Regions from separate parts of the Hydrogenophaga sp. OTU3427 genome, predicted to be linked through region 4. Evidence: predicted binding sites of a transcription regulator. Region 4 holds the regulator's gene; each other region holds the start of a gene.
The links. The regulator sigma-54, encoded in region 4, starts transcription at its own class of promoters, with help from an activator protein. The targets are predictions, from matches to a motif close to TGGCANGNAANCTGCTTT.
Positions count from the first base shown of each region.

Region 1: the regulator sigma-54 is predicted to act here: its motif matches at 3,234-3,251, upstream of nirB (nitrite reductase large subunit NirB).
Region 2: the regulator sigma-54 is predicted to act here: its motif matches at 2,275-2,292, upstream of AAHB17_RS10870 (transglutaminase family protein).
Region 3: the regulator sigma-54 is predicted to act here: its motif matches at 4,620-4,637, upstream of exaC (acetaldehyde dehydrogenase ExaC).

Region 1 covers NZ_JASATI010000004.1:22,363-29,584, forward strand. The annotation lists gene AAHB17_RS03500 (nitrate reductase) at 1-116, opposite strand, end outside; gene nirD (nitrite reductase small subunit NirD) at 122-511, opposite strand; gene nirB (nitrite reductase large subunit NirB) at 508-2,991, opposite strand; gene AAHB17_RS03515 (type IV pili methyl-accepting chemotaxis transducer N-terminal domain-containing protein) at 3,354-4,667, shown strand; gene AAHB17_RS03520 (bifunctional protein-serine/threonine kinase/phosphatase) at 4,885-6,633, shown strand; gene AAHB17_RS03525 (alpha/beta fold hydrolase) at 6,668-7,222, opposite strand, start outside.
Region 2 covers NZ_JASATI010000015.1:10,617-17,838, forward strand. The annotation lists gene AAHB17_RS10865 (DNA internalization-related competence protein ComEC/Rec2) at 1-2,196, opposite strand, end outside; gene AAHB17_RS10870 (transglutaminase family protein) at 2,354-5,869, shown strand; gene AAHB17_RS10875 (circularly permuted type 2 ATP-grasp protein) at 5,929-7,222, shown strand, end outside.
Region 3 covers NZ_JASATI010000019.1:32,212-39,433, reverse strand. The annotation lists gene AAHB17_RS12780 (efflux RND transporter periplasmic adaptor subunit) at 1-1,161, opposite strand, end outside; gene AAHB17_RS12775 (TetR family transcriptional regulator) at 1,270-1,917, shown strand; gene AAHB17_RS12770 (MFS transporter) at 1,956-3,110, opposite strand; gene AAHB17_RS12765 (DNA recombination protein RmuC) at 3,107-4,474, opposite strand; gene exaC (acetaldehyde dehydrogenase ExaC) at 4,691-6,211, shown strand; gene AAHB17_RS12755 (DUF779 domain-containing protein) at 6,219-6,587, shown strand; gene AAHB17_RS12750 (Lon protease family protein) at 6,645-7,222, shown strand, end outside.
Region 4 covers NZ_JASATI010000011.1:25,276-32,497, forward strand. The annotation lists gene argS (arginine--tRNA ligase) at 1-1,368, shown strand, start outside; gene AAHB17_RS08845 (SPOR domain-containing protein) at 1,374-2,036, shown strand; gene AAHB17_RS08850 (thiol:disulfide interchange protein DsbA/DsbL) at 2,135-2,788, shown strand; gene lptA (lipopolysaccharide transport periplasmic protein LptA) at 2,897-3,547, shown strand; gene lptB (LPS export ABC transporter ATP-binding protein) at 3,544-4,335, shown strand; gene AAHB17_RS08865 (RNA polymerase factor sigma-54) at 4,341-5,879, shown strand; gene AAHB17_RS08870 (THUMP domain-containing class I SAM-dependent RNA methyltransferase) at 5,935-7,222, shown strand, end outside.

The DNA.
Region 1 (7,222 bases), on a different contig from region 4:
AAGTTGGCCGGGTGGTCCGGGTCGCCGCGCACACCGGTGATCTGCGCGCCATCGGACTCGATGATCACACCACAGCCAACGCCGCAGTAAGGACAGGTGGAGCGCGTTTCGGTCATGGTGCTCAGGCCGGGATGGACCTGCGTGCAGGGCCGGCGATGGGACGGGCGAGATCGGTGGCTTGTGTCGCGAGTTCGTTCGCGTCCAGGAACACCTGGCCATCTTCCACCTTGAGGCTGAATTTGGGCGTGCAGCCTTCGTCGGGCGCGGCCGCCTGGCCGGTGCACAGGCCAATGGTCCAGTTGTGCAGCGGGCAGGCCACGCTGGTGCCGAAGACGATGCCCTGGCTCAGCGGGCCGCCCTTGTGCGGGCAGCGGTCCAGCAGGGCGAAGACCTCGTCCTTGTCGTTGCGGAAGATGGCCACGTCCAGGCCCTGGGCGCGCGCCACGCGGCGCGAGCCCAGCACCGGGATGTCCTCGACGCGGCAGATGGGGGTCCAGTTCGTTTGGCTCATGCGGCGCTCCCTTCGGTCAGCACGGGTTTGATCGGAATGAATTGGCGGGTGTCGACGGCGGCTTCCTTGAAGTCGAACCAGGGGTCGGGTTCGCCGTCGAGCGCGAACTGCAGCTGTTCCCACAGCGCCTTGCGGCCTTCGGCGTCGTCCAGGATCTTCTTCTTGACGTAGTCCAGGCCCACGCGGTTGATGTAATGCACGGTCCGTTCCAGGTACCAGCCTTCCAGTCGGTAGAGCTGCATGAAGGCGCCGGTGTACTCCATCACCTCCTCGGCGGTCTTGAGCTTGGCGAAGAAGTGCGCGACCTCGGTCTTGATGCCGCCGTTGCCGCCCACGTACATTTCCCAGCCCGAGTCGACGCCGATGATGCCCACGTCCTTGATGCCGGCCTCGGCGCAGTTGCGCGGGCAGCCCGAGACGGCGAACTTCACCTTGTGCGGCGCGTACATGCGCCACATGGCCTTTTCCAGGTCCTTGCCCATCTGGGTGCTGTCCTGGGTGCCCATGCGGCACCATTCGGAGCCCACGCAGGTCTTGACCGTGCGCAGCGCCTTGGCGTAGGCGTGGCCGCTGGGCATGCCGATGTCCTTCCAGACATTGACCAGGTCTTCCTTCTTCACGCCCAGCAGGTCGATGCGCTGGCCGCCGGTGACCTTGACGGTGGGAATCTTGTACTTGTCCACCGCGTCGGCGATGCGGCGCAGCTCGTCCGCTGTGGTCTCGCCGCCCCACATGCGCGGGATCACGCTGTAGGTGCCGTCCTTCTGGATGTTGGCGTGGGCGCGTTCGTTGATGAAGCGGCTCTGCGGATCGTCCTTGGCCTCCTTGGGCCAGGTGCTGATCAGGTAGTAGTTGACGGCCGGGCGGCAGCTGGAGCAGCCGTTGGGCGTCTTCCAGCCGAGGTGGGCGAAGACCTGTGCCGAGGTCAGCAGCTTGCTGCCGTCGGGCAGGGGCTTGGCGATGGCCTCGCGCACCGCCGCGTGGCCGTGGTCGGTGCAGCTGCACATGGCCTTGAGCTTGGGCGTGGCGGAGTAGTCGCCGCCAGCGGTGAACATCAGGATCTGCTCGACCAGGCCGGTGCACGAACCACAGGAGGCGCTGGCCTTGGTGTGCTTGCGCACCTCTTCCAGCGTGAAGAGGCCCTTGTCCTTGATGGCCTTGCAGATCGCGCCCTTCTTGACGCCGTTGCAGCCGCAGACCTCGGCCTCGTCGGGCATGGTGGCGGCCTTGTTGTGGCCTTCGTGGCCGACATCGCCGATGTTGGACTCGCCGAACATCAGCTTGTCGCGGATGTCGGCCACGCTGCGGCCTTCGCGCAGCAGCTTGAAGTACCAGCTGCCGTCCACCGTGTCGCCGTACAGACAGGCGCCGATCAGCTTGTCGCCCTGGATCACCAGCTTCTTGTAGACGCCGCCCGAGGGATCGCTCATCACGATCTCTTCGGAGTCGGGGCTGCCCATGAAGTTGCCGGCCGAGAACAGGTCGATGCCGGTGACCTTGAGCTTGGTGGATGTGAGCGAGCCGGTGTAGCGGCCGATGCCGAACTCCGCCAGGTGCGTGGCCAGCACCTTGCCCTGCTCGAACAGCGGGGCCACCAGGCCGTAGGCGATGCCGCGGTGCGCCGCGCACTCGCCCACCGCATAGATGCGCGGATCGGTCACGGTCTGCATGGTGTCGCTGACCACGATGCCCTTGTTCACATGCAGGCGCATGCTTTCGGCCAGCGCGGTGTTGGGGCGTATGCCCACGGCCATCACCAGCAGGTCGGCCGGCACCTCGCTGCCGTCCTTGAAGCGGATGGCCTTGACGCGGCCATCCTCGCCGCCCACCAGTTCCTGTGTCTGCGCGCCGATCAGGAACTTCATGCCGCGCTCTTCCAGCGACTTCTGCAGCAGCTTGCCGGCCACGTCGTCGAGCTGGCGCTCCATCAGCCAGGGCGCGACGTGCACCACGCTCACGCTCATGCCGCGTTTCATCAGGCCGTTGGCCGCTTCCAGGCCCAGCAGCCCGCCGCCGATGACGACCGCATGCTTGTAGGTGGCAGCGGCGTCGATCATGGCCTGGGTGTCGGCGATGTCGCGGTAGGCCAGCACGCCCTTGAGGTCCTTGCCGGGGATGGGCAGGATGAAGGGGTTGGAACCGGTGGCCATGATGAGGCGGTCGTACTCGGCCGAGACCTTCTCGCCGGCCTCGTTCACCGCGTGCACCACGCGCTTGACGCGGTCGACCTCGGTCACCTTGTAGCCGGCGTGCAGGGTGACGCCGTTGTCGGTGTACCAGGACCAGTCGTTGAGGACGATCTCCTCCAGCGTCTGCTCGCCTGCCAGCACCGGCGACAGCAGGATGCGGTTGTAGTTGGGGTGGGGCTCGGCGCCGAAGACCGTGATCTCGTAGAGCTCGGGAGCGATCTTGATCAGCTCCTCCAGCGTGCGCACACCGGCCATGCCGTTGCCCACCATCACCAGTTTTGATTTCTTCATCGCGGCTACTCCTGTCAGTGATTCGCTTGAATAGGGAAAAGACGTTGCGTTGCGGAACGGGCCGTGCAGGGGCGCATGGCCTGGTCACCAGGGATACAAGTCGGGTATGTATGCAGCCCGGCCGAGTGGCCGGGTAGGGGTCGCCGCAAGGCTTGCCCTGGTCGTCGCTTGCGCACGTCGTTGTGCACACAAACCCCGTCGCTGCGGTCGGGGCGGGACGCTTCGTCACGTCTGGTCTGGGTTATGCAAGAGGTGTGCCATATCATCGGACCCCTGCCGCCCCCGACCGACGGGCGGGCCCGCCGATGCCGGCCGGGCGGTCCGCCCAGCGGACCGTTTTCACTCTGAAAGCCTTGATTTCCATGACCTCAGTGCTGGTTTTTCACCATGGTCCCCGCGCCACCCTGCCGCTGGTGGCCGATCTGGAGGCGGCAGGCTTTCAGGTGCTCGGGCATGTCGACGATTGCAGCAAACTGGTGCAAGGCGTTGTGCGGCATGCACCAGATCTGTTGATGGGCGAGGCCAACCTGCCGGGCGATGCCCTGTTCAGCGCCACCCGCGCCGTGGCCGACACCGCGCCCCGGCCGGTGATCGTGTTCACCACCGACTCCGACGCCGGGCGCATCGCGCAGGCCACCGCCTCGGGCATACAGGCCTACGTGGTCCACGGCTACGGCGCGCAGCGCCTGCGCCCGCTGGTGCACCTGGCGACGGCCCGCTTCGAGCAGGAATCGGCCCTGCGCGCGCAGCTCAACGACGTCACCCAACGCCTGGAGGAGCGCAAGATGGTCGAGCGGGCCAAGGGCATCCTCATGAGCGCGCGCCAGGTCAGCGACGACGAGGCCTTCCAGATCCTGCGCACCGCGTCCATGCACACCAACCAGCGCCTGAGCCAGGTCTCGCAGCACATCATCCATTCGGCGCACTTCGCCGATTCGGTCAACCGGGCCGGGCAGTTGCGCATGCTGTCGCAGCGCCTGCTCAAGCTGCATCTGTTGCGCTGCGCCGGCGTCTTGCCCGGCCCCTCCAGCCAGCGTTTCGACGATTCGGTCCAGCGCATCGACGCCAACCTTGCCCTGCTGGGCAAGGGCCTGTCGGCCGCGACCTTCGGAGACCTGCTGGCCCAGGTGCTCGCGACCTGGAAACAGCTGAAGGCCGTGCTGCAGGCCGCGCCCGCGCCCGGCCAGGTGCGCGAGGCCGATGGCCTGGCCGAACGCCTGCTGCAGGATGCCGAGCGCCTGACCGCCAGCCTGGAGAGCGCCGGCTCGGTGGCGCCGCTGCAGGTGCTCAACATGGCCGGTCGCCAGCGCATGCTCTCGCAACGCTTCGCCAAGCTGGCGCTGATGGACCTGCTGGACACCGACACCGGGGCCAGCGCCGACGAACAGGCCACGCGCGAGGCCGCCACCACCGCCGCGCAGCGCGACTTCGAGCAGGGACTGGCCTACCTGAACCGCATTCCCCTGTCCACGCCCGACATCCGCCAGGCGCTGGAGGCCGCCACGCAGGACTGGCAACAGATGCTGGCCGCCGCGCCCAAGGGTGGCCGGCGCCCGGCCGGCCGCGACCGCCTGGCCCGCCTGGACACCATTGCCACGGCCAGCGAGAGCCTGCTCGAATGTTTCGAGCAGCTGTCGGCCAAGTACGAGCACAGCATGCAGATGCTGATGGGCTAGGCTGGCATGGCGTTCCCCAGGCTCCGCCGCTGCGCGGGTCGCTGCCCCCCGAGGGGGCGGTTTCGCCTTGGGACGGTCCGGCGGCGAATCGGGATACCCCACGCTCCGCCGCTGCGCGGGTCGCTGCCCCCGAGGGGGTGGTTTCGCCTTGGGACGGTCCGGCGGCGAATCGGGGGCGTGCACCAAACCTGGGCATTCTTCTTGCTTATGGTGGTGCATGGCTTTTGACATCGACATCGGTTTCGTCTCACAGACCGGGCGCAAGGACAGCAACGAGGATTTTTGTGCCGCGATGCTGCCGACCGAAGGGCAGGCGGACATGGGCTCCATCGTGGCCATTGCCGATGGCGTGAGCGCGGGGGGCATGGGCCGCGAGGCGGCGCAGACCACGGTGACCAGCCTGGTGCGTGACTACTACGGCACGCCCGAAACCTGGGACACCACCGTCGCGCTCGATCGCATCATTGGTGCACAGAACACCTGGCTGGCCGGCATCAACCGTCGGCGCCAGCCGGTGATGGGCCTGACCACACTCACCGCTCTGGTGCTGCGTGGCCAGTCCTACACGCTGGCGCACGTGGGCGACTCGCGTTGCTACCTGCTGCGCGATGGCCAGACGCAACTGCTGACACACGACCACGTGGTCAACCACCCCGATCTCAAGCACCAACTGCTGCGCGCGGTGGGGGCCGAGGATCACCTGGTGGTCGACTATGTGCAGGGCGAACTGCAGGTGGGCGACACCTTCGTGATGCTGACCGATGGCGTGCACGGCAAGGTGCCCGAGCGCAAGCTGGCCGAATGCGCCGGCCAGCCCAGCGCCCAGGCCGCCAGCGAGGGCCTGGTGGAAACCGCACTGGCCGCTGGCAGCGACGACAACGCCACCGCCATGGTGGTGCGGGTGCTCGGCTTGCTGGACCCCAACCTGCAGGACGCCGGCCGCGACGCCCTGGCGCTGCCGGTGCCGCCGCGCCTGAAGCTGGGCGAGGCCATCGACGGCTTGCTGGTCACCGCCACCGTGGCCGACAACGGCGTCAACCTGCTCTACCAGGTGCGCGACCCTGCCTCACAACAGCTGTACGCGCTCAAGACCCTGCACCCCGGGCGCGCCCACGACCAGGATGAACGCGCCATGCTGGCGCACGAGGCCTGGCTGGCCAAGCGCATGCGTTCGTCGCAGGTGGCGGAGCACCTGGTCCACATCCACGACAGCCTGCCCAACCGCCAGCCGCGCAGCGCCTACTACCTGCTCTACGACTGGCATGGCGGCGAGACCCTGCAGCAGATGCTGGATCGCCAGCAGCGTTTCGGCCCGGTGCAGGCCGTGGGCACCGCCATGCAGGCGTTGCGCGTGCTGGGCCGACTGCACCGCCAGGGCGTGATCCACCGCGACATCAAGCCCGCCAACCTGCACCAGGGTGACGACGGCGTGCTGCGGGTGCTGGACCTGGGCGTGGCGCTGACCGGTCGCGAACCCGAGAGCATGCGCCGCCTGCACGCCGGTACGCCCAGCTACGTGAACCCCGAGCAATGGGGCTACAACAGCCGCGTGCCGGCGGGCGGCGAAGCCGACAAACAGCTGCCCAACGCGCAGAGCGACCTGTTCGCGCTCGGCGTCACGCTGTACCAGTTGCTCACCGGCAAGCTGCCGTATGGCGAGGTGCTGCCCTACCAGGTGGGCCGCTACTACCGCGACCCGACACCGCCGAGCCGGCACAACCCGGAGGTGCCGATCTGGCTGGACCACGTGGTGCTCAAGGCCGTGGCGCGCGACGAGATTCTGCGCTTCGAGACGGCCGAGGAATTCCTGCTCGCGCTGGAGCGTGGCGCGTCGCGCCCGCTGACCATGCCGCCGGCGTCGGCCCTGCTGGACCGCGATCCCACCATGCGCTGGAAGCTGATGCTGGCCCTGAGCCTGCTGTTGAACCTGATGCTGGTGTACTGGCTGCTGTTCCTGCCTCGGTGAGGGGGCTGCCTGCCATGGCGGCGGCCACGCCGGTTCACCCCCGAAGGAAGGCCAGAAGCGCATCGTTGAACGCGGGCGCATGCGACAGGTTCAGCCCGTGTGGCGCGCCGTCCACCGTCACCAGTTGGCTGTGTCCCACGGCGCGGTGGGTGCGCAGGCCCGAGATTTCGATCGGCACGATCGCATCGGCCGTGCCGTGGACCACCAGCGTGGGCACGGTCACCCGCCGCAGGTCCGCGCGGAAATCGGTCGTGCTGAACGCGTCCATGCATGCCAGTGCCGCGTGTGGCGCCGACTGGTGGCACAGGGCGATGGCATCCGTGCGCTGCGACTCGGTGACCAGCAGTGTGTCCTTGGCCGAGAAGAAGTCCCGGGTGAACTGCTCAAAAAACGTGCCACGGTCCAGCTCGAGTGCCTGTCTCTTCTGCTGCACCTTCTCGGGCGTGAGTGGCCCCTCGGGGTTGTCAGCCGTTTTCCTCAGGTAGGGCGGCACGGCCGCGGCAAACACCACGCTGTGCAGGCGCGACTCGCCGTGCCGGGCCACGTAGCGCGCCACTTCTCCGCCGCCCATTGAAAAACCCACCAGCGT
Region 2 (7,222 bases), on a different contig from region 4:
GTTGAGCCACACCGGGCTGGACGAGGAACGGCTGCCGTGGTGCGGCGCCACCAGCACGTCGACGCTGAGACCGGGGTGGCGCGCGGCCAGCGCCACCTCCTGGTCGATGCCGATGTCCCCGGTAAGCAGCACGCGCTGCGGGCCGTTGCCCACCAGCAGCACGCAGGACAAGGTGTTGGGGCTGGCACCGGGCCGGTGGTCGGCCGGCGCCGGGTGCAGGAATTCGAAGGCCACGCCGTCCCATGCCCAACGCTGGCCGGCGTCGCAGCCGGCCAGCCCGGCCACCAGTCCAGGGCGGCGGGCGGCCAGATCCTGGGGGCCGGGGGCGTACGACGACGCATAGCGCGCCAACGGAAAGGCCGCCAGCACCGATTCGGCGCCCCCCGCGTGGTCGCCGTCGCGGTGGCTCACCACCACCCCATCGGGCCGCTCGCCCAGCCGCCGCAGCCAGGGGACCAGCACCGACTCGCCCGCGTCGCCTCCACCGCGGTAGCGCGGGCCGGCATCGAACAGCAGGCTGTGGCGCGCGGTGCGCACCAGCAAGGCGCTGCCCTGCCCGACGTCGGGGGCCAGCAGTTCGAACTGGCCCTCGGCCGGGCGGGCAGGCACAAAAGCCAGGGCCGGCCAGGCCAGGGCCAGGCCCATCAACCGCCAGGCCCCTGGCAGCGGCAGCACCACCAGCCCCCCACCCAGCACGGCCGCCACGGCCAGCACCGGCGGCGCGGCGGCGCCGTGCCACACCGCCCAGGGCCAGGCCGCCAGCGGCAGTAGCCCGGCCACCAGTCCCTGCACGGCCAGCGCGGCCAATTCCCACAGCGGCCGGACCACCACGCCGATGAGCACCAGGGGCGTGACCACCAGGGTCACCCACGGGATGGCGAGCAGGTTCGCGGCCAACCCCACCAGCGACACTTGGCCGAACAGCAGCAGGGTGAGCGGCGCCAGGGCCAGCGTCATGACGCCCTGCTCGCGCAACAGGCCACGCAGCGCTCGCGCCGACCGTGCGGGCCAGGGCGCGCCTGCCGGCAACTCGGCCACCCGAGCGGGATCGGACGCGAACAGCAGCATCACGGCCACAAAACTGAGCCAGAACCCCGCCTGCAGCGCGGCCCAGGGGTCCATGGCAAGCACCAGCGCCAGCACCGACAGCCACACCACCGGCCAGGGCCAGTCCAAACCGCGCCAGCGCATCAGCACCACCCCCGCCAACATGAACACGGTGCGCTGGGCCGGCACGCCCCAGCCGGCCAGCAAGGCATAAGCCACCGCCAGCACCAGCCCGCCCCAGGCGGCCACATGTGGCGTGGGCCAGCGCAGCGGCAAGCCCGGCCAAGCAGGCGTGGCGGCCCGCCAGGCCAGGGCCACCAGGGCCTTGGCCAGCCAGGCGAACAAGGTGATGTGCAGACCGGAGATGCTCATCAGGTGGGCCACGCCGGTGTCGCGGAACACCTTCCAGTCGTCGCGCGCGATGGCCGCCTGGTCGCCCACCAGCAGCGCGGCCAGCACACCGGCGGCGCGGGTGTCCGCCACCCGCTCGCGCACGGCCTGGGTCAAGGCACCACGCCAGCGGTCCACGGGGTGGCGCCAGCCCTGGCCCAGCCGCTCGGGAGGGCGGTCGCGGCGGCCCACCCGCACCGTGCCGGTGGCGCCTATGCCTTGTTCCCACAGCCAGAGTTCGCGGTCGAAACCCTGGGGATTGGCCAGGCCGTGGGGCGCACGCAGGCGCACCTGCCACCGCCACTGCTGCCCGGCCGCCACGTCGGCCGGCGCCTGGGGCCAGAACAGGCGAACCCGCCGGGGCAGCGTCAGCCCGTCCGCCGTGGCCTCCGACGCCGTGGCGTCGAGCCGGCGACCCTGCTCGATGGCCACCACCACGATGGCCCCATCCACCGCGGGCTGGGGCAAGTCGGCCACCGTGCCCTCGATCAGCAGCGCCTGCTCTTCCAGCGCCGGCGCCAGCCGGTCGCCCTGCATCCAGACCGCCCGCAGGCCGGTGCTCGCGAAGCCCAGCACGGCGACGGACAGCAGGCCACACAGCCGCCAGCCCCGGTCCGGGTGCCGGCCGCCAAGCACCCAGGCCCCCACCAGCGCCAGGGCGGCCACGCACAGGCCCAGGTAGACCGCGCCCGGCCACAGCAAGGCCTGCTGGAGTTGGAGAAGGATTCCGGCCACCCAGGGGGCCAGCCAGCCCAGCACGCGGGCCGATCAGTGGGTGAAGCAGCGCGCCCTGGCCCGGGGCGATTTGCACCGAAGGCCGCGTTTGTCACACGGTGGTGGCGCGTTACTTGCTACGATGTTTTCGCGGCATTGTGTTTTTTGCATGCTGCTGATCTCCCTGACGAAAGCTTATCGCATGGCCATCCACGTTGCCCTGAACCACGTCACCCACTACACCTACGACCGCCCCATCAAGCTGGGCCCGCAGGTCGTGCGCCTGCGTCCGGCACCCCACAGCCGCACCAAGGTCCTGTCCTACTCGCAGCGGGTCGAGCCGGCGCAGCACTTCATCAACTGGCAGCAGGACCCGTTCGCCAACTACCAGGCGCGGCTGGTGTTTCCGGAGCCCATGCGCGAATTCAAGGTCACCATCGACCTCGTGGTCGAGATGGCGGTCTACAACCCCTTCGATTTTTTCCTCGAACCCCACGCCGAGACATTCCCCTTCGCCTACTCGGCCGACCAGCTCAAGGAGCTGCAGCCCTACCTGGCCAAGGGCGAGCTCACGCCGCGCTTCAAGGCCTACCTCGACCAGGTCGACCGCAAGCCGCAGCGCACCATCGACTTCCTGGTGGGCATCAACCAGAAGCTGCAAGGCGACATCGGCTACCTGATCCGCATGGAGCCCGGCGTGCAGACGCCTGAGGAGACCCTGACCAACGCCAGCGGCTCCTGCCGCGACTCGGGCTGGCTGCTGGTGCAGCTGCTGCGCCACATGGGGCTGGCCGCCCGCTTTGTGTCGGGCTACCTGATCCAGCTGACCTCGGACGTGAAGGCGGTCGACGGCCCCAGCGGCCCCGAGGCCGACTTCACCGACCTGCACGCCTGGTGCGAGGTCTTCCTGCCCGGCGCCGGCTGGATCGGCCTGGACCCGACCTCGGGCCTGCTGGCCGGCGAAGGCCACGTGCCACTGGCCTGCACGCCGCAGCCGTCCAGCGCCGCGCCCATCGAAGGCGCGCTCGACGAGTGCGAGGTCACGTTCAGCCACCACATGGGTGTGACGCGGGTCTACGAATCGCCCCGCGTGACCAAGCCCTACACCGAGGACCAGTGGGCCGCCATCGACGCCCTGGGCCACCAGGTGGACAAGGAACTGGTGGCCGGCGACGTGCGCCTGACCATGGGCGGCGAGCCCACCTTCGTGGCCACCCGGGACCGCGACGCCGCCGAATGGAACACCGACGCCCTGGGCCCGACCAAGCGCAACTACGCCACCGAGCTGCTGCACCGCCTGCGCCTGCAGTACGGCGACGGCGGCTTCCTGCACCTGGGCCAGGGCAAGTGGTACCCGGGCGAGCAGTTGCCGCGCTGGGCGCTCTCGCTGTTCTGGCGCGCCGACGGCGAACCCACCTGGCACAACCCGGCCCTGTTCGCCGACGAACGCGAGCCCGCCAGCTACAGCGCCGAGGACGCCCGCCGCTTCACGCAGGCGCTGGCGCGCAAGCTGGGCCTCTCCACCCAGCACATCACGCCCGGCTACGAGGACACCTTCTACTACCTCTGGCGCGAGCGCCGCCTGCCGGTCAACGTCGACCCCTTCGACGCCAAGCTCGACGACGAGATGGAACGCCAGCGCCTGCGCCGCGTCTTCGGCCAGGGCCTGGACACCGTGGTCGGCTACGTGCTGCCACTGCAGGCGCATTCGGTGCCGGGCCACGACGCCGCCAAGGGCGCGCGCACCCTGCCCCGCTTCTCCGGCACCCGCTGGACCACCGGCCCCTGGTTCTTCCGCGACGAACGCATGTACCTCATGCCCGGCGATTCGCCCATGGGCTACCGCCTGCCGCTCGATTCGCTGCCCTGGGTCAGCAAGGCCGACTACCCCTACCTGATCGAGCAGGACCCGCTGGGCCAGCGCGATGCCCTGCCCGAGGGCAGCGCTTTCAAGCGCCAGTACGCCCCCCACCAGATCGGCGGTGGCTTCGCCGAAGGCGGCGTGGTATCGCTGCAGAACGCGGCCTTTGGCCAGCCCGACGACGGCACCCCGGCCTGGCAGGGCGACCCCAGCGGCCAGGGCGTGCCCGGCGCCGCGCCGGCACAGCCCATGAGCGGGCGCTATCCCGCCCGTGGCGAGTCGGCCGCCTGGCTGACCCGCACCGCCCTGTGCGTGGAGGCCCGTGACCCGCAGCGCGCCAACGGCCCCAAGGCCGAGGCCGAAGCCGGTGGCAAAAGCTGCCACCTCTACATCTTCATGCCGCCGCTGGCGCGCCTGGAGGACTACCTGGACCTGCTGGCCGCCATCGAGGCCACGGCCGACAAGCTCGGCGTGCGGGTGGTGCTTGAAGGCTACCCGCCGCCGCGCGACCCGCGCCTGAAGATGCTGCAGGTCACGCCCGACCCCGGCGTGGTCGAGGTCAACATCCACCCGGCGCACAACTGGGGCGAACTGGTCGAACACACCGAGTTTCTGTACGACGCCGCGCACCAGACCCACATGTGCGCCGAGAAGTTCATGACCGACGGTCGCCACACCGGCACCGGCGGCGGCAACCACTTCGTGATGGGCGGCGCCACGCCAGCCGATTCGCCCTTCCTGCGCAAACCCGAACTGCTGGGCAGCCTGGTCGCCTACTGGCACAACCACCCCTCCCTGAGCTATCTGTTCAGCGGCCTGTTCATCGGCCCCACCAGCCAGGCACCGCGGGTGGACGAGGCGCGCAACGACCAGCTCTACGAACTGGAGATCGCCCTCAATCAGATCGAGAAGAACCGCGGCCTGCATGGCCAGGACATGCCGCCCTGGCTGGTCGACCGCACGCTGCGCAACATCCTGGTGGACGTCACCGGCAACACCCACCGCAGCGAGTTCTGCATCGACAAGCTCTACTCGCCGGACAGCAGCACCGGCCGCCTGGGCCTGCTGGAGCTGCGCGCCTTCGAGATGCCACCCCACGCCCGCATGAGCGTGGCCCAGCAGCTGCTGCTGCGCGCGCTGGTGGCCCGCTTCTGGAAACAACCCTGGACCGGCCGCCTCACCCGCTGGGGCACCGAGCTGCACGACCGCTTCCTGCTGCCCACCTTCGTGCGCATGGACTTCGAGGACGTGCTGGCCGAACTGCGCCAGGACGGCTACCCCTTCGAGATGAGCTGGTTCGAGCCCCACTTCGAATTCCGCTTCCCGCTGGTGGGCCAGGTGCGCGCGCATGGCATGGAGCTGACGCTGCGCAACGCGCTGGAACCCTGGCACGTGATGGGCGAGGAAGGCTCGGCCGGTGGCACGGTGCGCTACGTCGATTCCTCGCTGGAGCGGCTGGAGGTGCATGTGAGCGGCTGGAACGACAGCCGCTACGTGGTCACGGTCAACGGCCGCGCCCTGCCGGTGCAACCCACCGGCACCACCAGCCACTACGTGGCCGGCGTGCGCTACAAGGCCTGGAACCCGCCCTCGGCGCTGCACCCCAGCATCGGCGTGCACGCACCCCTCACGTTCGACATCGTCGACACCTGGATGAAACGCTCGCTCGGCGGCTGCCAGTACCACGTCACCCACCCGGGCGGGCGCAACTACGACAGTTTCCCGGTCAACGCCTTCGAGGCCGAGAGCCGGCGCCTGTCGCGCTTCTTCCAGATGGGCCACACGCCGGGGCAGATGCTGGTGGCTCCCGCCCAGCACAGCCGCGAGTTCCCGTTCACCCTGGATCTGCGGTATTGAGACACCGGGACCGGCCGGGGCGGACCGGCGGCGGGCGCGGCAGTGCATACTTGCCCGCTGTGAAAGCCTCTGACCGCCCCGCCATCGCCGAAGACCATGCCCACGACAGCCCCGCCGGGCTGGCCGCCGCACTGGCCTCGGCCGCCGAACCCGGCCACCTCGACGAACTCCGGGACACCGGCGGCGGGTTGCGCCCGCACTGGGCGGCGTTTTTCGAACACCTGGGCTTCGAGGGCCTGGGGGACCTGAACCGCCGCCAGCACAACCTGGCGCGCCAGATCCGCGACAACGGCGTCACCTACAACGTCTACGCCGACGAACACGGAGCCCAGCGCCCGTGGGCGCTGGACCTGCTGCCCATGGTGGTCACCCCCGAGAGCTGGGCCCAGATCGAGGCCGGCGTGTTACAGCGCGCCAAGCTGCTCAACCGCATCTGCGCCGACATCTACGGCCCGCGCGAACTGCTCAAGCGGGCCCTGCTGCCGGCCGCACTGGTGCAGGGCCACCCGGGCTACCTGCGTGCCATGCACGGCGTGCGCCCGCCCGGCGACACCTGGCTGCACATCGCCGCCTTCGACCTCGCGCGCGGCCCCGACGGCCGCTGGTGGGTGGTCTCGCAGCGCACCCAGGCGCCCTCGGGCCTGGGCTACCTGCTGGAAAACCGCATCGCCATCGCCCGCCAGTTCCCCAAGGCCTTCGGCGAGATGAAGGTGCAGCGGCTGGCCGCCAGCTACCGCGCGCTGATGGACGGCATCAAGCGCATGGCCCCCGAAGGCGCCAACGCCCGCATCGCCCTGCTCACGCCCGGCCCCTACAACGAAACCTATTTCGAGCACGCCTACCTGGCGCGCTACCTCGGGCTGAGCCTGGTCGAAGGCAGCGACCTCACGGTGCGCGACCAGCGCGTCTACCTCAAGACCCTGCAAGGCCTGGAGCCGGTACACGCGCTGATCAAGCGCCTGGACGACGAGTGGCTGGACCCGCTGGAGCTGCGCAGCGATTCCGCCCTGGGCGTGCCCGGCCTGCTGCAGGCCCTGCGCGCCGGCAACGTGCTGCTGGCCAACGCGCCAGGCACGGCGCCGCTCGAATCGAGCGCGCTGCTGGGCTTCCTGCCGGCTCTGAGCGAACACCTGCTGGGCGAGCCGCTGGCCCTGCCCTCGCTGGACACCTGGTGGTGCGGCGAAGCGGCGTCGCTGCAGCGCGTGCTGCCCCTGCTCAAGCAAAGCGTCATCAAGCCGACCCGGCCCGATCTCGGCAAGGAAGCCGTCATGGGCCAGCGGCTCGATGCCGACGCCCTGGACCAGCTCACCGGGCGCATGGTGCGCCAGCCCGACAACTACACCGTGCAGGCCT
Region 3 (7,222 bases), on a different contig from region 4:
CATCAGCTTCTGGAAGCCGTCGACCATCACCTGCTCGCCGGCCTTGAGGCCGTCGGTCACCACCCACTGGCCGTTCTGCTGGCCGGCGATCTTGACCTGGCGCGGCACACGCTTGCCTTCGGCGTCGATCAGCGTGACGGTGTCGCCCTGCTGGGTGCGGGTCACGGCCTGCTGCGGCAGGCCGATGGCGTTGCCGGCCTTGGCCTGTTCCAGGCGCACGCGCACGTACAGCCCGGGCAGCAGCTTGCCGCCGGGGTTGGGCACCTCGGCGCGCAGCGTCACCTGGCCGCTGGTGCTGTCCACCGAGAGGTCGGCGAACAGCAGCTTGCCGGCCTGGGGGTGTTCGCTGCCATCGTCCAGCACCACACGGACGCTGGCGGCCTGTGCGCCACTGCGCTTGAAACGGCCGGCCTCGATGGCGCGGGTCAGCTGCAGCACCTCGGCGGCCGACTGGGTGAAGTTCACGAACAGCGGGTCGATCTGCTGCACCACCGCCAGCGGGGTGGCCTCGCCCTGCCCCACCAGTGCGCCCTCGGTCACCAGCGCGCGGCCGATGCGGCCGGCAATGGGCGAGGTGACGTTGGCGTAGTCGCGGTTGATGCGGGCGGTCTGCACCGCGGCCTGGGCCACGCCCAGGTCGGCCTGGGCCAGCTGTTGGGCCGCCTCGGCGTTGACAAAGTCCTGCTGGCTCACCGCGCGCTGGGCCACCAGCGGACGGTAGCGCTCCACCGTGGCCGTGGCCTGCGCCAGGTTGGCCTGGGCCTTGGCCACCTGGGCCTCGGCGCTGGCCAGGGCGGCGGCGTAAGGAGCGGCGTCGATGCGGAACAGGGCCTGGCCGGCCTTGACGTCGCTGCCTTCCTTGAACAGGCGCTGCTGCACGATGCCGGCGGCGCGCGCACGCACCTGCGCCACGCGCGAGGCCTCCAGGCGGCCCGGCAGCTCGGTGGTCAGGCCCACATCGGTGGGGGACACGGTGACCACGCCCACCTCCACCGGTGGCATGCCGCCCCCGGCAGCGGCCGCGGGCGCGGCCGCGTCCTTGGCGCCGCAAGCGGCCAGCAGGCAAGCGGCCGCCAGGGCCGCGGTCGCCACGGCCACGGGGCCGCGGGCAAGGCCGCGCAAGGGCGGCCGGACAGAAACAGGGGTAGGGAACGCTGCCATGGATGGACTCCGAACGGGGCGGGCAAGGGGTGTGGAAAAATCAGCAGCGGAGTATACATACAAGATTGAATGTATATTTGATACCCAGGAATAGCCCCACGACCACACATGGCAAGACGCACCAAGGCCGACGCACAGGCCACACGAGACAAGCTGCTGGATGCCGCCGAACACCTGTTCGTGGCCCAGGGGGTGGCGCGCACCTCGCTCAACGACATCGCCGTGGCCGCGGGCACCACGCGCGGCGCCATCTACTGGCACTTCCAGGACAAGGCCGACCTGTTCAACGCCATGATGGAGCGGGCCACCCTGCCTTTCGAGGAATCGCTGGCCATGGCAGCCCGCGCCGTGGCCGACCCGACCACCAGCGGCACCTCGGCGGTGGAGCGCCTGCGCGCCAACATCCGCGAGGGGCTGGCGCTCATCAGCCACGACGAGCGCACCCGCCGCGTGTTCGAGATCGCCACCCACAAGGTCGAGTACGTGGACGACATGCAGGCGGTGCGCGAGCGCCACCTGGCCGCGCGCCAGGACTGCGTGATGCTCAACACCGCCTTGCTGGCCCAGGCCGCGCGCGATGCCGGCCAGGTGCTGCCGGTGCCGCCCGAGGAGGCCGCCATGGGCATGTTCGTGCTCTTCGATGGCCTGCTGCAGAACTGGATGCTGTCGCCGGCCAGCTTCGAACTGGAGGCCATGGGCCAGCGCATGCTGGACACCTACCTGGTGGGCCTCGGCCTGCTCAACAACATCGACTGAGCTGGCGGGGCTCGGCCCCTCAGAACGTGTTTGCGTTCTCAGTGCCTGGAGCGGCCCTGCCCCAGCCGTATGGCCGCCGGCGAGGCCATGCCCACCACCCCGCCCACGAACCAGAACACGCCGCTGGCGCCCAGCACGGCGCCAACACTGCCGAACAGCAGGGGCATCAACACGCTGGAGCCGTTGATCGCCATCATGCGCAGGCCGATCGCCTCGCCGTGGCGGTGTGCAGGCGTGATCTGGTGCAGGGTGCTCATGATCATGGGCTGGACCGCGCCCAGCGCAAACCCCAGCAGCACCGACAGCAGGCCCATGCTCCAGGCCGTGTGGGCCAGCGGATAGACCGCGAACAGCGCGGCCGTGCACACCATGGCAGCGGTCACCACCACGGCCTCGCGCACGTGTTCGGCCACCAGCGGCAGCAGGACACGCACGCCGGTGGCCGCCAGCGCGAAGGCGCCCAGCACCGTGCCGATGGCCGAGGCGCTCAGGCCACGCTCATGGCCCAGCACCGGCACCAGGAAGGTATGCACGTCCCAGCACGACGACAACAGCCAGTTGACCACCATCAGGCGGCGAAACGGCGGCTCGCGCAGCAGGTCCCACGAGGAGGAGCGGCGGCCGTCCTGCACGGGCGCCTCGGGCGCCTTGCGCACGGCCATGGCGTGCACGCCCCACCAGCTGGCCAGCGGCACCAGGGCCAGGAAGGCGAAGGCGGTGCGGAAACCGGCGTGGTCGATCAACAGGCCGGCCGCGAAGGGCCCCGCGAAGTTGGACAGCGCCGGCCCGATCGCCAGCCAGCCAAACACCTGCTTGAGCTCGGTCGGGTTACCGGCCAGGAAACCGGCCTGCCGCTGCACGGCGATGGTGGCCGAACCGGTGGCGCCGCCGGTGAGCAGGGCCGCGAAACACAGCACCCCGAAGGTGGGCCAGAGGGCGGCCGAGCCGGCGCCGATCAAGGCCGCCAGCACCGCGAACGCCACCGGCCGGCGCAGGCCGTGCCGGTCCGCGAAGCGGCCCGCCGGCAGCGAGAGGAACACCTGCGACAGCGCGAACAGCGCCAGCAGCACGCCCACCGAGGCCGGGCTGTGGCCCTCGCGCAGGGCCAGCAGCGGCGCCGCCATGCGGGTGCCGGCCATGCACATGTGCAGGCAGACCTGGGCGGCGATCAGGCGCGTCAGCTCGCGTTTCATTCGTCGGCGTCGGGCAGCGGCAGCAACGTGGCGGCCTGTTCGGCCGGCAGGGCCTCCACCTGCTTGAGCGCGCGGCCCATGGCGCGGCTGCGCACCTCGGCGCTGTCCAGGGTGTTGAGCACGGTCTGGGTCTGGGCCTTGACCTTGGCCAGCACGTCGCCGAACTTGCCGAACTCGGTCTTGACCGCGCCCAGCACCTGCCAGACCTCGCTGCTGCGCTTCTCCAGCGCCAGGGTGCGAAAACCCATCTGCAGCGAATTGAGCATGGCCAGCAAGGTGGTGGGGCCGGCCAGCGTGACCCGGTGGTCGCGCTGCAGCGACTCCATCAGGCCGGGGCGGCGCAGCACCTCGGCGTACAAGCCTTCGGTGGGCAGGAACAGCAGCGCGAAATCGGTGGTGTGGGGCGGCTCCACGTATTTCTCGGCCATGGACCTGGCCTCCAGCCGGATGCGTGCCTCCAGCGCCTTGCCCGCGGCCTCGGCGGCCACCACGTCAGCGCGTTGCTGGGCGTCGAGCAGGCGCTCGTAGTCTTCGTTGGGGAACTTGGCGTCGATGGGCAGCCAGCAGGGCGCGCCGTCGTCGCCCCGGCCCGGCAGGCGGATGGCGAAGTCGACCACGTTCTTGCTGCCGGGTCGCGTGGCCACCTGGGTGGCGTACTGGTCGGGCGCGAACACCTGCTCCAGCAGCGCGGCCAGCTGGGCCTCGCCAAACATGCCCCGGGTCTTGACGTTGCTCAGCAGGTGCTTGAGGTCGCCCACGCCCTGGGCCAGGGTCTGCATCTCGCCCAGGCCCTTGTGCACCTGCTCCAGCCGCTCGGCCACCTGCTTGAAACTTTCGCCCAGGCGGGCCTCCAGCGTGGCGTGCAGCTTTTCGTCCACCGTGGCGCGCATCTCGTCGAGCTTGGCGGCGTTGTTCTGCTGCAGCTGCGCGAGCTGCTGCTCCAGCGTGGCGCGCACCTCGGCCAGGCGGCGCGCATTGCTTTCACTGAGGTCCTGCAACTGCCGGGTGAGCGTGTCGCTGAGCGTGCCCCGCAGCTGCAGCAGCTGCTGGGCGAAGGCGTCGATCTGGGCGTTCTGGGTGCGCGTGGCCTCGGCGCCCTGCTGCGACAGGCTGCCCTGGAAGGCGCTCAGGGTCTGCAGCAGTTCCTGGCGGCCGGCGCGGGCGGAATCGGTCACCTCGCGGCGCAGCTCGCGCTCCAGGCGTTCGTTGCCCGATGTCACCGCCTCCAGCAACTGCTGGCGGCGCAGGGCCTGTTCGGGGCTGTCCTCGGCGACCGGGGGTTTGCGCCACCACAGCGCCAGCACGAGCAACACGTTGATGAAGGCCAGCGCCAGCAGCAGGCCCGATTCGATGGTCAATGACATGGGGCCATTATCCGGTGCGGGCGCATGGCCCCGCTGTCACGCATTCGCACAGCTGTTCCGCAATGGCACGCTCCGTGCCCTGGCGGCTGTGACAGATTGGCCCGTTTTCGCAGCCAACATGCGGTCTGGCGGGGCGTGGCGGGCATGGCACGGAAGTTGAGTTGAGGTGTGGGCCACACGGCATTGTGTTCACCCCACCACCACGAGAGAGACAGCATGATTTACGCAGCCCCCGGCACCGACGGTGCCAAGATCGACTACAAAGCCCAATACGACAACTTCATCGGCGGCCAATGGGTGCCACCGGTGGGCGGCCAGTATTTCGACGTGATCACGCCCATCAACGGCCGGGTCTACACCCGCGCGGCCCGCTCCACCGCCGACGACATCGACCTGGCGCTGGACGCGGCCCACGCCGCCGCCGACCGCTGGGGCAAGACCTCGGCCGGCGAGCGCGCCAGCCTGCTGCTCAAGATCGCCGACCGCCTGGAAGCCAACCTCGAGCGGCTGGCCTACGCCGAGACCGTGGACAACGGCAAGCCGATCCGCGAAACCCTCAACGCCGACATCCCGCTGGCGGTGGACCACTTCCGCTATTTCGCCGGCTGCGTGAGGGCGCAGGAAGGCGGCATCAGCGAGATCGACAGCGACACCATGGCCTACCACATCCACGAGCCGCTGGGCGTGGTCGGCCAGATCATTCCCTGGAACTTCCCCATCCTGATGGCGGCCTGGAAATTGGCGCCGGCCCTGGGCGCGGGCAACTGCGTGGTGCTCAAGCCAGCCGAATCCACGCCCATCAGCCTGCTGGTCCTGGTCGAGCTGATCGCCGACCTGCTGCCGCCCGGCGTGCTCAACATCGTCAACGGTTTTGGCCGCGAAGCCGGCATGCCGCTGGCCACCTCCAAGCGCATCGCCAAGATCGCCTTCACCGGCTCCACCAGCACCGGCCGCGTGATCGCGCAGGCGGCGGCCAACAACCTGATCCCGGCCACGCTGGAGCTGGGCGGCAAGTCGCCCAACGTCTTCTTCGCCGACGTGATGGACAAGGACGACAGCTTCCTCGACAAGGCCATCGAAGGCCTGGTGCTGTTCGCCTTCAACCAGGGCGAGGTCTGCACCTGCCCGTCGCGCGCGCTGATCCAGGAAAGCATCTACGAACCCTTCATGGAGCGCGTGCTCCAGCGCGTGAAGGCCATCCAGCACGGCAACCCGCTGGACACCGGCACCATGATGGGCGCCCAGGCGTCCAAGGAACAGCTGACCAAGATCCTGTCCTACCTGTCGCTCGGCCGCGAGGAGGGCGCGCAGGTGCTGGCCGGTGGCGAACAAGCCTACTTCGGCAACGAACTCGACGGCGGCTACTACGTGCAGCCGACCCTGTTCAAGGGCCACAACAAGATGCGCATCTTTCAGGAAGAGATCTTCGGCCCGGTGCTGGCCGTGACCACCTTCAAGGACGAAGCCGAGGCCCTGGCCATCGCCAACGACACGCTGTATGGCCTGGGCGCCGGTGTCTGGAGCCGCAACGGCAACGTGGCCTACCGCATGGGCCGCGCCATCAAGGCCGGCCGCGTGTGGACCAACTGCTACCACGCCTATCCGGCCCACGCCGCCTTCGGCGGCTACAAGGAGTCCGGCATCGGCCGCGAGACCCACAAGATGATGCTGGACCACTACCAGCAGACCAAGAACCTGCTGGTGAGCTACAGCGAAAGCAAACTCGGCTTTTTCTGACCACCCCATGGTCGACAAGGTGATCGCCACCCCCGCCGCGCTGGCGCTGATCGAACAGCTCAAGCACCAGCACGGCCCGGGCCTGATGTTCCACCAGTCAGGCGGCTGCTGCGACAACAGCGCCGCCAACTGCTACCTGCTGGGCGAGCTGACCACGGGCGCGGGCGATGTCCACCTCGGAGACATCGGCGGCTGCCCGTTCTACATCAGCAAGAGCCAGTACGCCTACTGGCGCCACACCCAGCTCATCATCGACGTCATCGAGGGCCACGGCGGCACCTTCTCGCTGGAAGGCCCGACCGGCCGGGCCTTCCACACGCGCTCGCGCGTGTTCAGCGCGAACGAGCTGGCCGAGCTGGATCGCGAGCCGGGCTGAGGCGAAGGACGCGGACGGGGCGTGCATTTCATGCCTTGTCTGCGCACAATGGTGGCCATGCTCGCCACACTGTCGCCCATCGACCTGCGCCGGATCATCGATGCCGCCGCGCTGGGATTCCAGGACACGTCCGAACTCGATCAGCAGGCCCTGCCCTGGATCGGCCAGGAGCGCGCCGAACAGGCGGCCCGCTTCGGCCTTCAGATGGACCTGCCCGACTACCACCTGTTCGTGCTGGGCGAGGTGGGCAGCGGCCGCAGCACCCTGATGTGCCAGATGATGCGTGCCGTCGCCGCCACCCGGCCGGTGCCGCCCGACCTGTGCTACCTGCACAACTTCGACGCCCCCGAACACCCGCGCGCGCTGCGCATGCCGGCCGGCCAGGGCCGGCAGCTGCGCCAGCTGATGGCGCAGTTCGTCCGCACGTTGCAGGCCGAGATCCCCAAGCGCCTCTCGGCGCCCGACTTCAAGGCCGAGCAGGAACGCATCACCCACCGCTACAAGGCCGAGGAGGACCACGCCTACGAAGAACTCAGCGCCTTCGCCGAGGCGCGCCACTTCGGCCTCATGCGCGAGCAAGGGCACATGGTGTTCTCGTTGCGCAACGACCAGGGCGAGGTCATGACCGAAGGCCA
Region 4 (7,222 bases):
GAGGTGCTGGGCGCGGGCGCAAGCTTTGGCCAGCAGCCGGCGCGCGGCGAACGTGTGCTGGTGGAGTTCGTCTCGGCCAACCCGACCGGTCCGCTGCACGTGGGCCACGGCCGCCAGGCCGCCCTGGGCGACGCGATCTGCAACCTGTTCGAGACCCAGGGCTGGGACGTGCACCGCGAGTTCTATTACAACGACGCCGGTGTGCAGATCAACACCCTGGCCACGTCCACCCAGCTGCGCGCCAAGGGCTTCAAGCCGGGCGACGCCGAATGGCCCGAGGTGGCCTACAACGGCGACTACATCGGTGATATCGCGGCCGACTACCTTGCCAAAAAGACCGTGCATTCGGACGACCGCGCCTTCACCGCCAGCGGCGACGTGGACGCGCTGGACGACATCCGCCTGTTCGCCGTGGCCTACCTGCGCCACGAGCAAGACCTGGACCTGCAGGCCTTCTCGGTCAAGTTTGACCAGTACTACCTGGAATCCAGCCTCTACACCAGCGGCAAGGTGGACGCCACCGTGCAGAAGCTGCGCGAGGCCGGCAAGACCTACGAGTTGGACGGCGCGTTGTGGCTGAAGTCAACCGACTACGGCGACGACAAGGACCGCGTCATGCGCAAGGGCGACGGCTCCTACACCTACTTCGTGCCCGACGTGGCCTACCACATCGCCAAATGGGAACGTGGCTTCACCAAGGTCATCAACATCCAGGGCACGGACCACCACGGCACCATCGCCCGCGTGCGCGCCGGCCTGCAGGCCGCGGGCGTGGGCATCCCCCAAGGCTACCCCGACTACGTGCTGCACACCATGGTGCGCGTGATGCGCGGCGGCGAGGAGGTCAAGATCTCCAAGCGCGCCGGCAGCTACGTGACGCTGCGCGACCTGATCGAGTGGACCTCCAAGGACGCGGTGCGCTTCTTCCTGCTCAGCCGCAAGCCCGACACCGAATACACCTTCGACGTCGACCTGGCGGTCCAGAAGAACAACGACAACCCGGTGTACTACGTGCAGTACGCGCATGCGCGCATCTGCTCGGTGCTGGCGTCGTGGGGCGGTGATGTGGCCACGCTGCGGGACACCGACCTCTCGGCCCTCACCGGCCCGCAAGCCCAGGCCCTGCTGCTGCAACTGGCCAAGTACCCCGAGATGCTGAGCGCCGCCGCCACCGACTTCGCGCCCCACGACGTGACCTTCTACCTGCGCGAGCTGGCGGCCAGCTACCACAGCTACTACGACGCCGAGCGCATCCTGGTGGTGGAGGAGGCCGTCAAACGCGCGCGCCTGGCGCTGGTCGCGGCCACCGCGCAGGTGCTGCACAATGGCTTGGCCGTGCTCGGCGTGAGCGCGCCGCAAAAGATGTGACAAGCATGAACAAGCAACTGGGTGGAACACTGATCGGCTTTGTGGTCGGCCTGCTGGTGGGTCTGGGCCTGGCCCTGGCCGTGGCGGTCTACGTGACCAAGGTGCCGGTGCCTTTTGTCGACCGCGGCGTGTCGCGCAAGCCCACGCAGGACGCCATCGAGGCCGAGAAAAACCGCAATTGGAACCCCAACGCCGGCCTGGCGGGCAGCAAGCCCGCCGCCGCGCCCAAGCCAGAGGCCGAGCCGACCGAGGGCGCGGTGAAGTCCGAAGGCAAACCCGCCCCCGTGGCGCCCACACCGGCCGTCAAGCCGGAAGCGGTCAAACAGCCTGCCGCCTCGGCCGATCCGCTGGGCGATCTGGCGCGCAGCCGCACCCAGACAGCGGCGGCCCCGGCGACGGCCGCGCCGGCCACCGCCGGGACCGAAGCCGATCCGTTTGTCTACTTCGTACAGGCCGGGGCCTTCCGCACCGCGGCCGACGCCGAGGCCCAGCGCGCCAAACTGGCCATGCTGGGTTTCGATGCCAAGATCAGCGAACGCGAACAGGCCGGCCAGACCGTCTACCGGGTGCGCACCGGCCCCCACCGCGCCAAGGCCGACGCCGATGCGACCCAGGCCAAGCTGGCCGGCAACAACATCGACGCGGCCCTGGTGCGTGTGCAGCGCTGAAGCGCCGACCCGCCGCCGTTCACGCTTTTTTGAACTTTTGCTGCGGTGCGGCGCTCCATGGGAGGCAACCGCCGTTATGGCAAGGAGATTGTTGAAAAATGCAACGTCGTGATTTCACCCAAGCTGTGCTGATGGCCGGCACCGCCACCACGGGCCTGCTGGGCACCGCCCAGACCCAGGCACAGACCGCCTTCAAGGAAGGCACCGACTACCTCAAGCTCAGCCGCCCGGCCCCGGTCGACGCCCCGGCCGACAAGGTCGAGGTGATCGAGTTCTTCTGGTACAGCTGCCCCCACTGCAACGCCTTCGAGCCCACGTTTGACGCCTGGGCCAAGAAGCAGCCGGCCCACGTGGTGGTCAAGCGCGCGCCGGTGGCCTTCCGCGACGACTTCGTGCCCCAGCAGCGCCTGTACTACGCGCTGGAAGCCCTGGGCAAGGTCGAGGAACTGCACCGCAAGGTGTTCCACGCCATCCACACCGAAAAGCAGCGCCTGACGACCCAGGAGCAGATCGCCGACTGGATCGCCAAGCAGGGCGTGGACCGGGCCAAGTTCCTGGAGGTCTACAACGCCTTCGGCGTCGCGGGCAAGGCCCGCCGCGCCAGCCAGCTGCAGGACGCCTACCAGGTGGACGGCGTGCCCTCGCTGGGCATCGCCGGCAAATACTTCACCTCGGGTTCGCTGGCGCAGAACATGCCGCGCACGCTGCAAGTGGCCGAGCACCTGATTGCCCAGTCGCGAAGCGCGAAATAAGCGCCCTTGGCGCCGTCCCCCAAAGCCCGCTGCGATCCAGCGGGCTTTTTTGTGCCCGGCCCGGAGCGCACACGGCAAAGTGCACGCTTACAATGCCATGCAATTTCCATGCCCTACACGCCGATGACCCGCACCACGTTTACCCGCACCTGCCAGGCCGGCCTGCTGGCCATGGGCTTGCTGTCCGGTGCCGCGGCCCTGGCCGCCAAGGCAGACCGCAACCAGCCCATGAATGTGGAGGCCGACAGCCTGCGCCATGAGGATGGCCGCCAGACCAGCGTCTTCACCGGCAACGTGGTGGTCAACAAGGGCAGCATCGTGATCCGTGGCCAGCAGATCGAGGTGCGCCAGGGACCGCAGGGCCAGCAGTTCGGCACCGTGCTGGGCAACACCAGCACCCAGGCCTTCTTCCGGCAGAAGCGCGACGTGGTGGACGAATACATCGAAGGCGTGGCCGACCGCATCGAATACGACAGCCAGGCCGACACGGTGCGCTTCATCGGCCGCGCCGTGCTGCGCCGCTACCGGGGCGCGAGCCTCAACGACGAGACCGCGGGCAACACCATCGTGTACGACAACAACGCCGACGTGTTCACGGTCGACGGCGGCGCGGCCGCGCGCACCCCCGCCAACCCGAGCGGGCGCGTGCGCGCCATGCTCACCCCCGTGCCCAAGGGCGACACCAGCGGCCCGGCCCCGGTGACCGCGCCCGCCCCCGACCTCAAAGCCACACCGGCCCTGGGCGAGGGCAAGCGGTGAGCGCCGCCGTCCCGCTCGCCACCCACCCCGCCACGCCGGCCATCAAACGCCGGCTGGAAGCGCGTGGCCTGCAAAAAGCCTATGGCAGCCGCAAGGTGGTCAAGGACGTGTCGCTGGCGGTGGACGAAGGCGAGGTGGTGGGCCTGCTGGGGCCCAACGGCGCCGGCAAGACCACCTCCTTCTACATGATCGTGGGCCTGGTGCGGGCCGACGCCGGGCAGATTTCCCTCGACGGCCAGGCCGTGGAGCGCCTGCCCATCCATCGCCGCGCGCGCCTGGGCCTGGGCTACCTGCCGCAGGAAGCGTCCATCTTCCGCAAGCTCAGCGTGGAAGACAACGTGCGTGCCGTGCTGGAGCTGCAGACCGACCCGGCCACGGGCAAGCCCTACACCCACGCGGCGCTGGAGCAGCGCCTCACGGAACTGCTCGAGGACCTGCACGTCTCGCACCTGCGCTCCTCGCCGGCACCGGCCCTGTCGGGCGGTGAACGCCGCCGGGTGGAGATCGCCCGAGCCCTGGCCAGCAACCCGCGTTTCATCCTGCTGGACGAGCCTTTCGCCGGCATCGACCCGATCGCCGTGATCGAGATCCAGCGCATCATCGGCTTCCTCAAATCGCGTGGCATCGGCGTGCTGATCACCGACCACAACGTGCGCGAAACCCTGGGCATCTGCGACCACGCCTACATCATCAACGAGGGCCGCGTGCTGGCCCGGGGCACGCCGGGGGAAATTGTCGAGAATGCCGACGTCAGAAGGGTTTACCTCGGCGAACACTTCCGAATGTGAGCGGCATGAAACAAAGCCTCTCGCTTCGTGTCTCCCAACACCTGTCGCTGACCCCGCAGCTGCAGCAGTCCATCCGGCTGCTGCAGCTCTCCACGCTGGAGATGGCGCAGGAGGTCGAGCAGATGCTCGACGAGAACCCCTTTCTGGAACGCAGCGAGGAAGTGGCCGAGCGCGAGGCCTTTGGCGTCGACGCGGTGGACGCGCCGGTGAGCACCGGCGATCTGGTCAGCGAATGGAGCGCGGACAACGCCAGCAGCAGCAACAGTTCCAGCAGCGAAGGCGATGACTTCAGCGAAGAAGTCGGCGGCAGCGAACCCGACTGGGAAGGCGACGGCACCGTCTCCTTCACGCCCGACGACGGCGAGTGGGGCGGCGAGGCCGCGCCCCGCAACCGCAACGACCCGCACGACGAGGAAACCGCCAGCGCCGCCGAGCTCGCCAGCGAACACATCAGCCTTCAGGCCCACCTGCACCAGCAGGCGCTGGGCCTGCGGCTCAACGAGGAAGAGCGCGCGGCGCTGTACTTCCTGATCGAGTCGCTCAACGACGACGGCTACCTGGACGAGCCCATCGCCGACCTGGCCGCCGCGCTGGCCGGCGACGACCTGGAGGCCCGCGAAGCCACCGAACAGGCGCTCAACCTGGCGCTGCACTGGCTGCAGCACATGGACCCGGCCGGCGTGGGCGCGCGCGATCTGGCCGAATGCCTGCGCCTGCAGATCGAGGAGCTGCGCAACAGCCCGGCCGCCCAGGCCGCGCTGGCCATGTGCGCCCAGCCGCTGGACCTGCTGGCCCGCCGCGACACCAAACGCCTGGCCGCCGCCTGCCGGCTCGACGAGGCCGTGGTGCGCGAGGGCCTGGCACTGATCGGCCACCTGGAGCCCAAGCCGGGCCGGCGTTTCGTCAACGTGGAGCGCAACGCCATCTTGCCCGACGTCATCGTCACCAAGGCCGGGCGCGGCTTCAAGGTCCAGCTCAACCCCGACGTGATGCCGCGCCTGCGGGTGCACGACATCTACGCCAACGCCCTGCGCCAGGGCCGCGGCGAAAAAGGCGAAGGCGCGGCCGGCATGCAGCAGCGGCTGCAGGAGGCGCGCTGGTTCATCAAGAACATCCAGCAGCGCTTCGACACCATCCTGCGCGTGTCCAGCGCCATCGTCGAGCGCCAGCGCAACTTCTTCATGCACGGCGAACTCGCCATGCGCCCGCTGGTGCTGCGCGAGATCGCCGACGAGCTGGGCCTGCACGAGTCCACCATCAGCCGCGTGACCACCGCCAAGTACATGGCCACGCCCTTCGGCACCTACGAGCTCAAGTACTTCTTCGGCTCCAGCCTGGGCACCGAGACCGGCGGCAACGCCTCCAGCACCGCCGTGCGCGCGCTGATCAAGCAGTTCGTGGCCTCGGAAGACCTGGCCAAGCCGCTGTCGGACAACCAGCTGTCCGAGATGCTCAAGGAGCAAGGCATCGAATGCGCCCGCCGCACGGTGGCCAAATACCGCGAGGCGCTGCGCATTGCGCCGGCCAATCTGAGAAAACGATGACCCCCGGGGGCCCGATCCGCCCAGAGGCGGTCCGGCGGCGGATCGAAAGGTACACATGAACCAACTGACGCTTTTTCTGCCCTGCGCCGCCGGCGTGGAGGACTTCCTCGCCGCCGAGGTGAAACGCATCGTCGGTGTGGCAGATGCCGACATGTCGCGCTCGCGCGGCGGCGTGTTGATCAAGGCCAGCTGGCGCGACGCCATGCTGCTCAACCTGCACAGCCGCCTGGCCCAGCGGGTGCTGGTGGAACTGGCCTACCAGCCCTACCGCAGCGAAGACGACATCTACGCCACCGCCTGCGACGTGGCCTGGGAAATCTGGATGACGCCGCGGCACACGCTCAAGGTCGAGATCACGGCCCAGCACAGCCCGCTCAAGAGCCTGAACTTCGCCGCCCTGCGGGTGAAGGACGCCGTCTGCGACCGCCTGCGCCACAAGACCGGCGAGCGCCCCAACATCGACACCACCTGGCCCGACGTGCGGGTCTTCGCCCACCTGACCGAGAGCCACTGCTCGATCTACATCGACACCTCGGGCGAGCCGCTGTTCAAGCGCGGCTGGCGCGAGGACAAGGGCGACGCGCCCTTGAAGGAAACCCTGGCCGCGGCCATGATCGCCGCCACCGGCTGGGACGGCAGCCAGGGCGCGGCCCAACCGCTGTACGACCCCTGCTGCGGCAGTGGCACGGTGCTGATCGAGGCGGCGCAAATGGCGCTGAACATCGCGCCCGGCAGCACGCGCCGGTTTGCCTTCGAGAAGCTGCTGCCCTTCCAGTCGCACGTGTGGCAGGGCATCAAGGCCCAGGCCCAGGCGGCGCAAAAGCCCTGGCCGCAGGGGCAGAAACCCTTCATCTTCGGCAGCGACGTGGCCTTTCGCATGGTCGACTTCGCGCAGCGCAACGCCCAGCGTGCCGGCGTGGCCCAGGCCATCGAGCTGCGCGGCGGTGACGCCCTGCAACGCATGCCGCCCACCGACACCCCCGGCGTGATGCTGCTCAACCCGCCGTATGGCGAGCGCATCGCCGCGGCTGGTGTGGCCGGCACCCGCGCGGCCGACCGCGCGCAAGGGCGTGAGCAGCGCCGCGACGGCGGTCACACCGGCGGACGCGAAAGCGCCCAGCTGGCCGATGGCGGCGAGTCGGGCGACTTCTTCGCCCAGCTCGCCAGCCACTGGAAAAAGCACTACAGCGGCTGGAGCGCCTGGATGCTCACGCCCGACCTCAAGCTGCCGGGCAAGATGCGCTTCAAGGAAAGCCGACGCGTGCCGCTGTGGAACGGCCCCATCGAATGCCGGCTGTTCCGCTTCGACCTGGTGGCCGGGCGCAACACCAAACACCCCACGC